Linked DNA regions of Alloyangia pacifica. The main gene of each other region encodes a partner of the protein of the gene in region 2 in a complex. Links are inferred from orthologs where the notes say so. Each region holds a gene or a part of one and is shown on either strand. Other genes may lie near its edges.

What was found.
Region 1: the proteins of pheS (region 2) and pheT are in contact, whole or in part, in a crystal structure (PDB 6P24), measured with the Escherichia coli proteins. The link is inferred for Alloyangia pacifica from one-to-one orthologs.

What each region holds. Positions count from the first base shown.
Region 1 is NZ_CP022189.1:631,656-637,802, reverse strand. The notes cover bases 961-3,970. They hold pheT (phenylalanine--tRNA ligase subunit beta), read right to left. Parts: upstream 3,659-3,970; coding sequence 1,262-3,658; downstream 961-1,261. Other genes in these bases: CEW88_RS03055 (malonic semialdehyde reductase), read right to left, coding at 3,851-3,970; CEW88_RS03065 (carboxymuconolactone decarboxylase family protein), read left to right, coding at 961-1,171. Also shown: CEW88_RS03070 (acyl-CoA dehydrogenase family protein), read left to right, coding at 1-671; more of CEW88_RS03065, read left to right, coding at 830-960; more of CEW88_RS03055, read right to left, coding at 3,971-4,456; CEW88_RS03050 (flavin reductase family protein), read left to right, coding at 4,844-5,335; CEW88_RS03045 (MBL fold metallo-hydrolase), read right to left, coding at 5,367-6,147.
Region 2 is NZ_CP022189.1:2,602,254-2,608,373, reverse strand. What follows is about bases 1,742-4,724. They hold pheS (phenylalanine--tRNA ligase subunit alpha), read right to left. Parts: upstream 3,777-4,724; coding sequence 2,706-3,776; downstream 1,742-2,705. Other genes in these bases: rpmI (50S ribosomal protein L35), read right to left, coding at 4,370-4,570; rplT (50S ribosomal protein L20), read right to left, coding at 3,987-4,352; CEW88_RS12620 (YrhK family protein), read right to left, coding at 2,339-2,623; holA (DNA polymerase III subunit delta), read left to right, coding at 1,742-2,342. In the rest of the region: leuS (leucine--tRNA ligase), read left to right, coding at 1-819; LPS assembly lipoprotein LptE, read left to right, coding at 806-1,303; more of holA, read left to right, coding at 1,314-1,741; pyk (pyruvate kinase), read right to left, coding at 4,752-6,120.

The DNA.
Region 1 (6,147 bases), 2.0 Mb from region 2 along the record:
CCCTGCTCGCGCGCACCGATCCCGGCAGTTCCGACTACAAGGGCCTGTCGATGTTCCTCGCCGAGAAGACGCCCGGCGACGACGAGGCCCCCTTCCCCACCCCCGGCATGACGGGCGGCGAGATCGAGGTGCTCGGCTATCGCGGCATGAAGGAGTTCGAGCTTGGCTTCGACGGCTTCAAGGTGAAGGGCGAGAACCTGCTCGGCGGCGAAGAGGGCAAGGGCTTCAAGCAGCTCATGGAGACCTTCGAAAGCGCCCGCATCCAGACCGCCGCCCGCGCCATCGGCGTCGCGCAATCGGCGCTCGACGTCGGGATGCGCTACGCGCAGGAGCGCAAGCAGTTCGGCAAGTCGCTGATCGCCTTCCCGCGCGTGTCGGGCAAGCTGGCGATGATGGCCGTCGAGATCATGATCGCCCGCCAGCTCACCTATTTCTCGGCCCGCGAAAAGGACGAGGGCATCCGCTGCGACCTCGAGGCCGGGATGGCCAAGCTGCTCGGCGCGCGCGTGGCATGGGCCAATGCCGACAACGCGCTGCAGATCCACGGCGGCAACGGGTTCGCGCTGGAATATTCGATCAGCCGCATCCTGTGCGACGCGCGCATCCTCAACATCTTCGAGGGGGCGGCGGAGATCCAGGCCCAGGTGATCGCGCGACGTCTGCTCGGCTGAGCAGCCTTCCTCCGATGCACATAAAGGCCCCGCACCGTGGGGCCTTCTGCGTTCTGCAGGGCGCGCAATCCCGCTATCCTCCACTTGTCTGATCTGGATCAAGGCTGTCGCCTCGCCCGCGTGGTCATCAGGGCGCCGCTACATTCAAGGAGAGCGATATGTCGTTCAAGGAACAACTCGCCGACAAGCGCAAGGAGCTGCGCGAGCTGCGCAAGGCCATCCCCGAAACCTTCGCCGGCTTCGTCGAGATGGAAAAGGCCGCTTCTGCCGAGGCCGCGCTGAACCACAAGGAAAAGGAGTACGTGGCGCTTGGCATAGGCATCGCGATCCGCTGCGACGCCTGCATCCTGAGCCACGTCAGCGCGCTGGTCCGCCTTGGCGCCACCCGCGAGGAGATCGCCGACGTTTGCGGCATGGCGGTGCAGATGGGCGGCGGCCCAGGCCTGATGTATGCCGCCAAGGCGCTGGCGGCATACGACGAGTTCACCGCCGAGGCCTGAGGCCGCGGCACCACCAGAAGGCCCCCTGATTAAGAAAAAAGGCCCCGGCGGAACGCTCCGCCGGGGCCTTTGTCATCATACGAACCGGGCTCAGCCGCGCAGTATGCCGCCGGTGGCCTTTTCGACCTTGGCGACGATCTTGGCCGCAACCGCCTCGATGTCCTTTTCCTTCAGCGTCGCGTCGTTCGGCTGCAGGCGCACGGTGATGGCGAGCGACTTCTTGCCCTCCCCGAGGCTGCCGCCGATGAACTCGTCGAACACGCGCACATCCTCAATCAGCGCCTTGTCGGCACCGGCAGCGGCGTTCACCAGGTCGAGAGCCGCCACATCCGCATCCACCACGAAGGCAAAGTCGCGCTCGACAGCCTGCAGGTCGTTCAGCTTCAGCGCCGGACGCGCACCGCCTGCGTTGCGCGGCAGCGGGATCTCTTGCGGGTAGAGGGTGAAGGCCACGACCGGCCCCTTCACGTCCATCGCCTGCAGCACCTTGGGGTGCAGCTCTCCGAAGACGCCCAGCACCTTCTTCGGGCCGAGGCACAGCTTGCCGTGACGGCCCGGGTGCCACCACTCTTCGGCGCCGCGTAGGATCTGCATCTTGGCGGGCGCGCCCAGGGCGGCGAGGATCGCCTCGGCGTCGGCCTTGGCATCGAACACATCCACCGGGCGCGAGGCACCGTGCACGTCCTTGGGACCAGTGCGACCTACGAGAATGCCGGAGACCTGCGTGGCCTGCTCGCCCGGCTCGCCGCCTGCAAAGGCGGGACCGCACTCGAAGAGCGCCATGTCGGCAAATCCGCGCGCCTGGTTGCGCGCCGCAGCCTGCAGCAGCCCCGGCAGCAGCGAGGGGCGCATGTGGCTCATCTCAGAGCTGATCGGGTTGGCCAGCATGGTCGCATCGGTGCCGCCGCCGAAAATCTCGGCGGAGGCCTGATCGACGAAGCTGTAGGTGACGCACTCGTTGTAGCCGAGCTCCGCCGTGGTGCGGCGCGCGATCTGCTCGCGCTTCTGAAGCGGCGAAAGGATCGGCTTCGGCACGCCCGGCTGGGCACGGCGCATCGGCTGGCCCTGCAGCTTGGTGAGCGAGGCGACGCGGGCCACCTCTTCCACCAGATCGGCCTCGCCCATCACGTCGGGACGCCAGCTCGGGACATTGGCCATGTCACCGTCGAAGGTGAAGCCGAGCGCGGTCAGCGTGGCGCGCTGTTCGTCCGCCGGGATCTCCATGCCCACGAGGCTGATCACCCGATCGGTGTCGAGCTTGTAGGCGCGGCTGACGTCCGGCGTGGCGCCCGCGACGACAACTTCCGAAGCCTCGCCACCGGCGATCTCGAGGATCATCTGCGTGGCCGCCTCGATGCCCGGAGCGGCAGAGGCCGGGTCGATGCCGCGCTCGAAGCGGTATCGGGCGTCGGAGTTGATCTTCAGCGCGCGGCCCGTATAGGCGGTGCGGACGGTCTGGAAATACGCCGCCTCGAGGAAAACGTCGACGGTCTCGTCCGACACGCCCGTGGGCTCGCCGCCCATGACGCCGCCGAGGCTTTCAACGGTGTCTCCCGCCGAGATCACCACCATGCCGGGCTCGAGCGTGTAGGTACGCTCGTCCAGCGCCTCGAGCGTCTCGCCGCCCTTCGCGCGGTGCACGCGCAGATCGCCTGTCACCTTACCAGCGTCGAAGACGTGCAGCGGGCGGTTGCGGTCGAAGGTAAAATAGTTGGTCACATCGACGAGGAAGCTGATCGGGCGCAGGCCGATGGCCTTCAGCCGGTCCTGCAGCCACTGCGGCGAGGGGCCGTTCTTCACGCCACGGATGACACGGCCGTAGAACACCGGGCAGTCGTCCAGCGTGTCTTCGTCGATGGTCACGCTGATCGGCGAGGCGAAGCTGCCGGGCACGGTGACCTCGGGCAGCGGCTTCAGCGTGCCGAGGCCGCGCGCCGCGAGGTCGCGGGCGATGCCATGCACGCCGAGCGCGTCGGGACGGTTCGGGGTGATGGCGATCTCGATCACCGGGTCGACCTTGGCCGGATCGTTGGACGCCAGCCAGTCGATGAAGCGCTCGCCGACCTCGCCCGAGGGCAGTTCGATGATGCCGTCATGCTCTTCCGAGAGCTCCATCTCGCGCTCGGAGCACATCATGCCGAAGCTCTCGATGCCGCGGATCTTGCCGACCTGAATGGTGGTGTCGATGCCGGGCACATAGGTGCCGGGCTTGGCGACGACGACGGTGATCCCCTCGCGCGCGTTGGGGGCGCCGCAGATGATCTGGCTCTCACCCTCGTCCGTCATGACCGTGCAGACGCGCAGCTTGTCGGCGTCGGGGTGTTTCTCGGCCTTGAGCACCTTGCCGATGGTAAAGGCCGACAGGCGGTCGGCGGGGTTCTCGACCCCTTCGACTTCCAGCCCCAGATCGGTCAGTGCCTCGGTGATTTCCTCCACCGTGGCGGAGGTGTCGAGGTGGTCTTTCAACCAGGAAAGCGTGAATTTCATCTCTCGGCCCGGCTTGGTTTCGCTTGGCTCCGGTCCTTAGCGGAATGAGGCGGGAGGGGAAAGGGGGTTGGCCCGGAGAGGTCCCCGGGCCGGGACGGAGAGAGCAAGCGATGCCTCTCGTGGCCTGCGACCAAGTCACCCCCGGGGTATTAGGAGAAAGGCTCCGGCGGCGCGCGCCGGAGCAGGCACGCGTCAGAGCAGCTTGCAGGCGTCTTCCATCTTCAGGCGCGGCAGGCGGCCGAAGACCTGCGAGGGATCACCGTAGCCGAGGTTCACCATGAAGTTCACTTTCCAACTGGTGCCGGCGAGGAACGTCTGCTCGACCAGCTTGGCATCGAAGCCCGACATCGGACCGCAGTCGAGACCGAGCGCACGGGCCGCCATGATCAGGTAGCCGCCCTGAAGCGAGGAATTGCGGAAGGCAGTCTCGGAGATCATTGCCTCGGAGCCGGTGAACCAGGGCTTCGCATCGACATGCGGGAAGAGCTCCCCGAGCTTGTCGTAGAACGCCATGTCCTGACAGACGATGACGGTGACCGGGGCCGACAGGGTCTTGTCGCGGTTGCCGCTCGACAGGGCGGGGGCGAGCAGTTCCTTGGCCTCCCGGCTGCGGATGAAGACGAAGCGCGCGGGGGAACAGTTGGCCGAGGTCGGGCCCATCTTTACCAGATCATAGAGCTGTTCGAGGATCTCCTCGGGGATGTCCTTGTCCTGCCAGGCGTTCTGGCTGCGAGCCTCGAGGAAGAGCGTGTCGAGCGCCTCGGCGTCGAGCGCGCCGTTGGGGAGGAGGTCTTTCATCTATCGTGCCTTTCAGTCGTCATTCGGGCGTCTGGGGCGTGGCGCCGCTCGATGACTTCCCCCGCCCGGAGAGCGGGTGCAAGAGCGACGGGCCTTCGCCCCGGAGCGGAGGCTCCCCGGGGCGCGATGTCACGCGCCGGGTGCCCAAGATCCGGGCACACGGCGGCACCCGCGGCCTCTCGCAAATGACAGGGCGCTTTCGTTACGCCGGGGCCGGCCCAACCTTTCGAAGGTCGATGTACTCTGGACGGCGGCGCCGGTGCCCTGCATTCATGGACCAGCAGTCCCGGACCCGCCGCCGCTCGGCCCGCAGCGCGGCGTGCCCACCGGATTGCCCCGGCGCTGGCTTCCTCCCGGCCCGCCGTGACCGAAGGAAAGGATGACTGAATGGATCCCAACGATTTCAAATCCGGCATGCGCCGCCTTGCCGCCGGCGTTTCGCTGGTCACCTGCGAGGCAGGCAATGCGCGGCACGGGCTGATCGCCACCGCCGTCACCTCGCTCAGCGCCGAGCCGCCGAGCCTGCTGATCTGCGTCAACGCCTCGGCCTCGATCCACGAGCACCTGAGCGAGGCCCGGTCCTTCTGCGTCAACGTGCTGTCGCGCGGCCAGCAGGACGTCGCAATGCGCTTCGCCACCCCCAGGGACCGCGAGACCCGCTTCGAGATGGGCGAGTGGTCTGCGCTGGAAACCGGCGCCCCTGCCCTGCGCGGCGCACAGGTGAGCTTCGACTGCCGCCCGGCGCAGAAGAGCAGCTTCGGCACCCACACGATCTTCATCGGCGAGGTGGTCGCGGTCACCGATTGGGGCAGCCCCTCGGATCCGCTGCTCTACCACGACGGCAAGTTCGCGGGTCTTACCGGGGCTGAGCACGCCTGAGACAGTCAGCGCGGCGGGCGGCGCGGCGTCCTTACCGCGGCTCGAAGTGGTTCAGCGGGATCTTGAGGTAGCTGCGGCCGTTCTCCTCGGCCTCGGGCAGGCGCCCGCCGCGGATGTTCACCTGCAGCGCCGCAAGCATCAGCTTGGGAAGCGGCAATGTCGCGTCGCGCTTGTCGCGCACCGCGCGGTACTCGGCCTCTGTCGGGGCACCTTTGAGATGGATGTTGCGCGCCTTGTGCTCTGCCACCGTGGCGCAGCATTGCGCCTCGCGGCCGTCGGGGGCGTAGTCGTGGCCGACGTAGAGCCGCGTTTCGTCCGGCAGGGAGAGGATCCTCATCAGGCTCTCGTAGAGGTCCGCCGAGCTGCCTCCCGGGAAGTCCGCCCGCGAGGTGCCGCTGTCGGGCATCATGAAGGTGTCATGCACGAAGGCCGCGTCGCCCGCCACATAGGTGATCGAGGCCAGCGTGTGGCCAGGGCTGAAGATCACCTGCACCGGGATGTCGCCGACCATGAACGCGTCGCCGTCAGCATAGAGCACGTCCCATTGCGCACCGTCGGTCGGCAAGTCGGGCAGGTTGTAGATGTCCTGCCAGAGCTTCTGCACCTTGGTCACGTGCTCACCAATGGCAGTGGTGCCGCCGATCTTTGACTTGATGTAGGGCGCGGCCGAGAAATGGTCGGCGTGGGGGTGCGTGTCGAGGACGTGGGTGATCTCGATCCCGGCCTCGCGCACATAGGCAATGATCGCATCGGCGCTATGGGTGCGCGTCGCAGCGGCCAGCGGATCGAAGTCCAGCACCGGGTCGACGATG
Region 2 (6,120 bases):
ACCCACGCGATCTACCAGACGCGCAATGCCGACGGCCGCCCGGTCTACCACTACCCCGAGTCGGTCGAGCTGAGGGACGGCAAGGGCTTCCTCGAGGACGGCACCGAGGTCGAGATCATCCCCTCGGCCAAGATGTCCAAGTCGAAGAACAACGTCGTCGACCCGGTGGCGATCATCGGCCAGTACGGCGCCGACACCGCGCGCTGGTTCGTGCTCTCGGACAGCCCGCCCGAGCGTGACGTGGAATGGACCGCGTCGGGTGCGGAAGCGGCCTCCAAGCACCTCGCCCGGGTCTACCGGATCGCCGCCGAGATCGCCGCATCCGATGCCCCCGCCGGGGCCGAGGATGCCGCCCTGCTGCGCGAGATGCACAAGGCGATCCACGACGTGACCATGGGCGTCGAGAGCTTCGGCTTCAACGCGGCCATCGCCAAGCTCTATGCCTTCACCGCCGTGCTCGGCAAATCGCAGGCGGGCGCTGCTGCCAAGAAGGAGGCGGCCAAGGTCCTCGCGCAGCTCATGTCGCCGATGACCCCGCACCTGTCCGAGGAAATCTGGCATCTGCTCGGCGGCGAGGGGCTCATCGCCAACGCGCCCTGGCCCAAGGCCGACGAGGCGATGCTGGTCGAGGACAGCGTCACCCTGCCGATCCAGGTCAACGGCAAGCGCCGCGGCGAACTCACCGTTCCCAAGGACATGGCCAAGGAAGAGATTGAAAAACTCGTCCTCGCGCACGAAGCTGTGGTGCGGAGCCTCGAAGGGGCCGCCCCGAAGAAGCTCATCGTTGTGCCTGGCCGGATCGTCAATGTGGTCGCTTGATCGAAGAACCCTGCTTGCAGCCTGCGGCGCCCTGGCGCTCGCGGGCTGTGGCTTTGCCCCGGCCTACGGGCCTCAGGGCGGCGGGCAGAAGCTGCTCGGGCAGATCGCCTTTGCCGATCCCGACTCGCCCGACGCCTATCTCTACACCCGCCGGATCGAGGAACGGCTCGGCCGCGCCGCGCCCGGCGCGCCCTACCGGCTCGACACCTCGTTGAGGACCGAGACCTCGGGGCACGGCTCGCTCGCCGACGGCAACACCACCCGCATCCGGGTGATCGGCACCGCGTACTTCACGCTGCGCGACGCCGTGACGAACGAGGCGCTGACCTCCGGCGACACCTCTACCTTCACCGGCTATTCCACCACCGGCTCGACCGCCGCCACCCAGGCCGCCGAGCGCGACGCCGAGGAGCGGCTGATGCTCATGCTGGCCGACCGGGTCATCGACCGGCTGCTGCTGGTCGCGGCGGACCTGCCGCAGTGACGGGGGTCTCGTGAAACTCGGCGGGCGCGACGCACAGGCCTTTTTCCGCAAGCCGGACCCGACGCGCTCGGGCGTGCTGCTCTACGGCGAGGACGCCATGCGCGTGGCGCACCGGCGGCAGGAGGTCATCACGGCCCTTGTCGGCCCCGAGGCCGAGGCCGAGATGCGCCTGACCCGCATGGGCGGTGCCGACCTGCGCAAGGACCCGGCGCTGCTGCTCGACGCTGTGAAGGCGCAGGGCTTCTTCCCCGGACCGCGCGTGGTCTTCGTCGAGGAGGCGACCGACGGGCTTGCCAAGACCATGGGCGCGGCGCTGACCGACTGGCGCCCGGGCGATGCGCAGATCATCGTCACCGCCGGACAGCTCACCGCGAAATCCGCCCTCCGCAAGCTCTTCGAGGCCGCCCCCGACGCGCTGGCCATTGGCATCTACTCGGACCCGCCGGGCCGTGACGAGATCGAGGCCGCGCTGAAGAAGGCCGGTCTCACCCAGGTCGACCGCGCCGCCTTTGACGCACTCGAGCATCTCGCCCGCGCGCTCGAGCCGGGCGACTTCCGGCAGGTGCTCGAAAAGCTCGGGCTCTACAAGCTGGACGATCCCGCGCCGCTCACCCCCGAGGAGGTGGCCGCCTGCGCCCCCGCCTCGATCGAAGCCGAGCTCGACGACATCCTCAACGTGGTCGCCGAGGGTCGCTCGCCCGAAATCGGACCGCTGATGCAGCGGCTCGAAGGGCAGGGGGTCGCGCCGGTCACGCTGCTGATCATGGCGATGCGCCACTTCCGCGTGCTCTACGCGCTCGCCTCGGCCCAGGGTGGCCCGCAAGCCGGGGTGCAACGCCTGCGCCCTCCGCTCTTCGGCCCGCGCCGCGACCGGATGCTGCGCCAGGCCTCGGGCTGGACTGCCGACCGGCTCGAGGATGCGCTCTCGATGCTGATGGAAACCGATCTCTCGATCCGCTCCGCCGGCGCCCGCGCCCCGGCCATGGCCCTCGTCGAGCGCAACTTCGTGCGCCTCGCCTGGCTCGCCTCGCGGCGCTAGCCGTTCCGATCGCGATCTGCCAGCCTCTCGATCTGCCCCATCCGCCAGAGCTTGATCTCGCGCGCCAGCCGCAGCGAGGGCTTCACCATGAAGAGCACCGAGCCGACGGTGAAGAGCCAGATGGCGGCGGTTTCGTACTGCTTCCAGAAGAACAGCACCGAGCCGATGGTGAAACAGAGCGCGGCGCCGAAATCCACCGCCGTATGGGCGATCTCGAAAAGCGCGTAGACGCGCCGCGTGTCCGCGTTACGCTCGCGGTTGCGGTGATCGAAGAGCTTCATGAGCCCCAAGATGGCGCAGGTTTCAAAAAGGAAAAGGCCCGACGCGGATGCGCCGGGCCCCAATTCCCTGCCATACCCGCGCTTAGCGCGACAGGCCGCCATGCAGCGTCGGCACATCGAGCGAGGCAAAGCCATAATGGCGCAGCCAGCGCAGATCCGAATCGAAGAAGGCGCGCAGGTCGGGGATGCCGTATTTCAGCATCGCGATCCGGTCGATCCCCATGCCGAAGGCAAAGCCCTGCCATTCGCTCGGATCGATCCCGCCGGCCTGCAGCACCTTGGGGTGCACCATGCCCGAACCCAGCACTTCCAGCCAGTCGTCGCCTTCGCCCACGGTGACCGAGCCGTCCTTCCACTGGCATTGGATGTCCACCTCGGCCGAGGGTTCGGTGAACGGGAAGTGCGAGGCACGGAAGCGGGTTTTCACCGAGCGGCCGAAAAAGGCCGAGAAGAACTCTTCCAGAACCCACTTGAGGTTCGCCATGGAGATGTCCTTGTCGATGGCAAGCCCCTCGACTTGGTGGAACATCGGCGTGTGGGTCTGGTCGTAATCGGCGCGGTAGACGCGGCCCGGGCAGATGATCCGCGTCGGTGCGCCGCCGGCTTCCATCGAGCGGATCTGCACCGGCGAGGTATGGGTGCGCAGCACGTGCGGCGGGCGGTTGTCGCCGTCTTCGCGGTGCATGTAGAAGGTGTCCATCTCGGCGCGGGCAGGGTGGTGGCCGGGGATGTTCAGCGCGTCGAAGTTGTACCAGTCGGTCTCGACCTGCGGGCCTTCGGCGACGGCAAAGCCCATGTCGGCGAAGATCGCGGTGCATTCCTCCCAGACCTGGCTGACCGGGTGGATGCTGCCGACGCGCCGGTTGCGGCCGGGCAGGGTCACGTCGAGCCATTCCGCCTGCAGCCGCTCGTTCAACGCGGCATCTGCCAGCGCCGCCTTCTTGGCGCCAAGCGCCGCGTTGATCTCATCCTTCAGCGCGTTGAGCTTCGGCCCCATGAGCTGGCGCTCCTCGGGGCTCATCTTGCCGAGGCTCCGCATCTGAAGGCTGATCTCGCCCTTCTTGCCGACGGCCTGCACCCGCAGATCCTCAAGCGCGGATTCATCCGCCGCCTTGCCAATCAGGTCGATATACTTGTCGCGCAGGTCGTCCATTCCGGGCCTCTTCCGAGCATCTCTTCGGGTCCGTCCACTACCGGCTGCGGGTCCGGCGCGCAAGCCTGCGCCGCCCGCCATGTTCGTCTAGGTGCAAATATCCCGGCGGAGCGGCCGCAGGCAGCGGGGGCCGAGACCCCACGCGCGCGCAGAACGAAAAACGCCGCCCCCGAAGGAGCGGCGTTTCGAAAGTCAGCCGTTGGCGCCCGATCAGGCGGCCAGCGCGCCCTTCGCCTGGTCGACGATGGCGTTGAAGGCGTCCGGCTCGTGCACGGCGAGGTCCGCCAGCACCTTACGGTCAACTTCGATGCCAGCCAGGTTCAGGCCGTTGATGAACTTCGAGTAGGTCAGAGCCTCGTCATGTGCGCGCACTGCCGCGTTGATCCGCTGGATCCACAGGGCGCGGAAGTTGCGCTTGCGGTTCTTGCGGTCGCGGGTCGCGTACTGGTTGGCCTTGTCGACGGCCTGGGCTGCAACCTTGAAGGTGTTCTTGCGGCGGCCGTAGTAACCTTTGGCTGCCTTGATGACCTTCTTGTGACGGGCGTGGGTGACGACACCACCTTTGACTCGTGCCATTGTTCAGCTCTCCTTTATCAGCGGTCGTAGGGCATGTAGCCCTTGACGATTTTCGCGTCGGGAGCCGACAGCGTGGTCGTGCCGCGCGCGTCGCGGATGAATTTCGTGGTGCGCTTGATCATGCCGTGGCGCTTGCCGGCCTGACCAGCGACGACCTTGCCGGTCGCGGTGACCTTGAAGCGCTTCTTGGCGCTCGACTTTGTCTTCATCTTGGGCATTTTCGTCTCCTTAACGAAGTGCGTACAGGCGCGACTCGGCATGCCGCAATGGGCCGGCCGCGCGGTTAGAGGCGCCCCTATAGGCGGGGGGCCTGATATTTGCAAGCCGGAATCGCCTCCGGAAGGACCGGCAGCGGGGCCCGCGCCGACCAGCAGCGCGGGCCCCGCTCCCGGGGAACGATCACTCGGGGTCGGTCGAGTAGATCAGCCGCTCGTCGCAGGGGGCAACGCGCAGAATGTTGGTGGTGCCCGACATGTTGAAGGGCACGCCGGCGGTGACGATGATATGGTCCTCTGTGCCGGCATAGCCCTGCGCCCGCGCCGCGCGCGCGGCATTGACCACCGCCTGCTTGAAGCGCTCGAGCTCGCCGGTCATCACGCAGTTGGTGCCCCAGGTCAGCGACAGCCGCCGCGCCGTGCCACGCAGCGAGGTCATCGCGATGATCGGCACCCGCGGGCGCTCGCGCGCGACCAGCGCCGCGGTGGTGCCCGAGGAGGTGAAGCAGCAGATCGCCTTGACGTTGGCGGTCTCGGCGATCTCCCGCGCTGCCGCCACGATGCCATCGGCGACGCTGGTGCGCTGGATGTTGCGCGAGTTCTCCATGACCTCGGTGAAGGTCGGGTCGTTCTCGACGCTGATGGCGACGTTGTTCATCGTCGTTACCGCCTCGACCGGATATTGCCCGGCGGCGGATTCGGCCGAGAGCATCACCGCGTCGGCGCCCTCGTAGATCGCCGTCGCCACGTCCGAGACTTCCGCGCGCGTGGGCATCGGGCTCTCGATCATCGATTCGAGCATCTGGGTCGCCACGATCACCGGCTTGCCGGCGGCGCGGCACTTGCGGATCAACCGTTTCTGGATGGGCGGCACCGCCTGCACGGGAAGCTCGACGCCCAGATCGCCGCGCGCAACCATGATGCCGTCCGAGACCGCGAGGATCTCGTCAAAGGCCTTCACCGCCGAGGGCTTCTCGATCTTCGACAGGATGGCGGCGCGGCCGTCGCAGAGCTTGCGCGCCTCCTCCACGTCCTCGGGGCGCTGCACGAAGCTCAGCGCCAGCCAGTCGACGCCGAGCGCCGCAGCAAACTCGAGGTCGGAGCGGTCCTTCTCCGACAGCGCCGCCAGCGGCAGCACCACATCCGGCACGTTGACGCCCTTGCGGTTCGAGATCGTGCCGCCCGCCTCGATCACGCAGTTGGCGAAATCTTCGCCGCATTCTTCGACCCGCATGCGGATCTTGCCATCGTTGACAAGCAGGTGCGCGCCAACGCTGAGCGCCTGGAAAATCTCGGGATGGGGCAGGCAGACGCGCTTGTCGGTGCCCGGTGTCTCGTCGAGATCGAAGCGGAAGGTCTCGCCCCATTCCAGCTCTTCCGAGCCGTTGGCAAATTCACCGACACGCAGCTTCGGTCCCTGCAGGTCGGCCAGGATGGCGATCGGGCTGTCGAGATCCTTCTCCACCTGCCGGATGGCGCGGTGCAGCTTGGTGATGTCCTCGTGGCTGCCGTGGCTCATGTTCAGGCGGAACACATCTGCCCCTGCCTCGTGC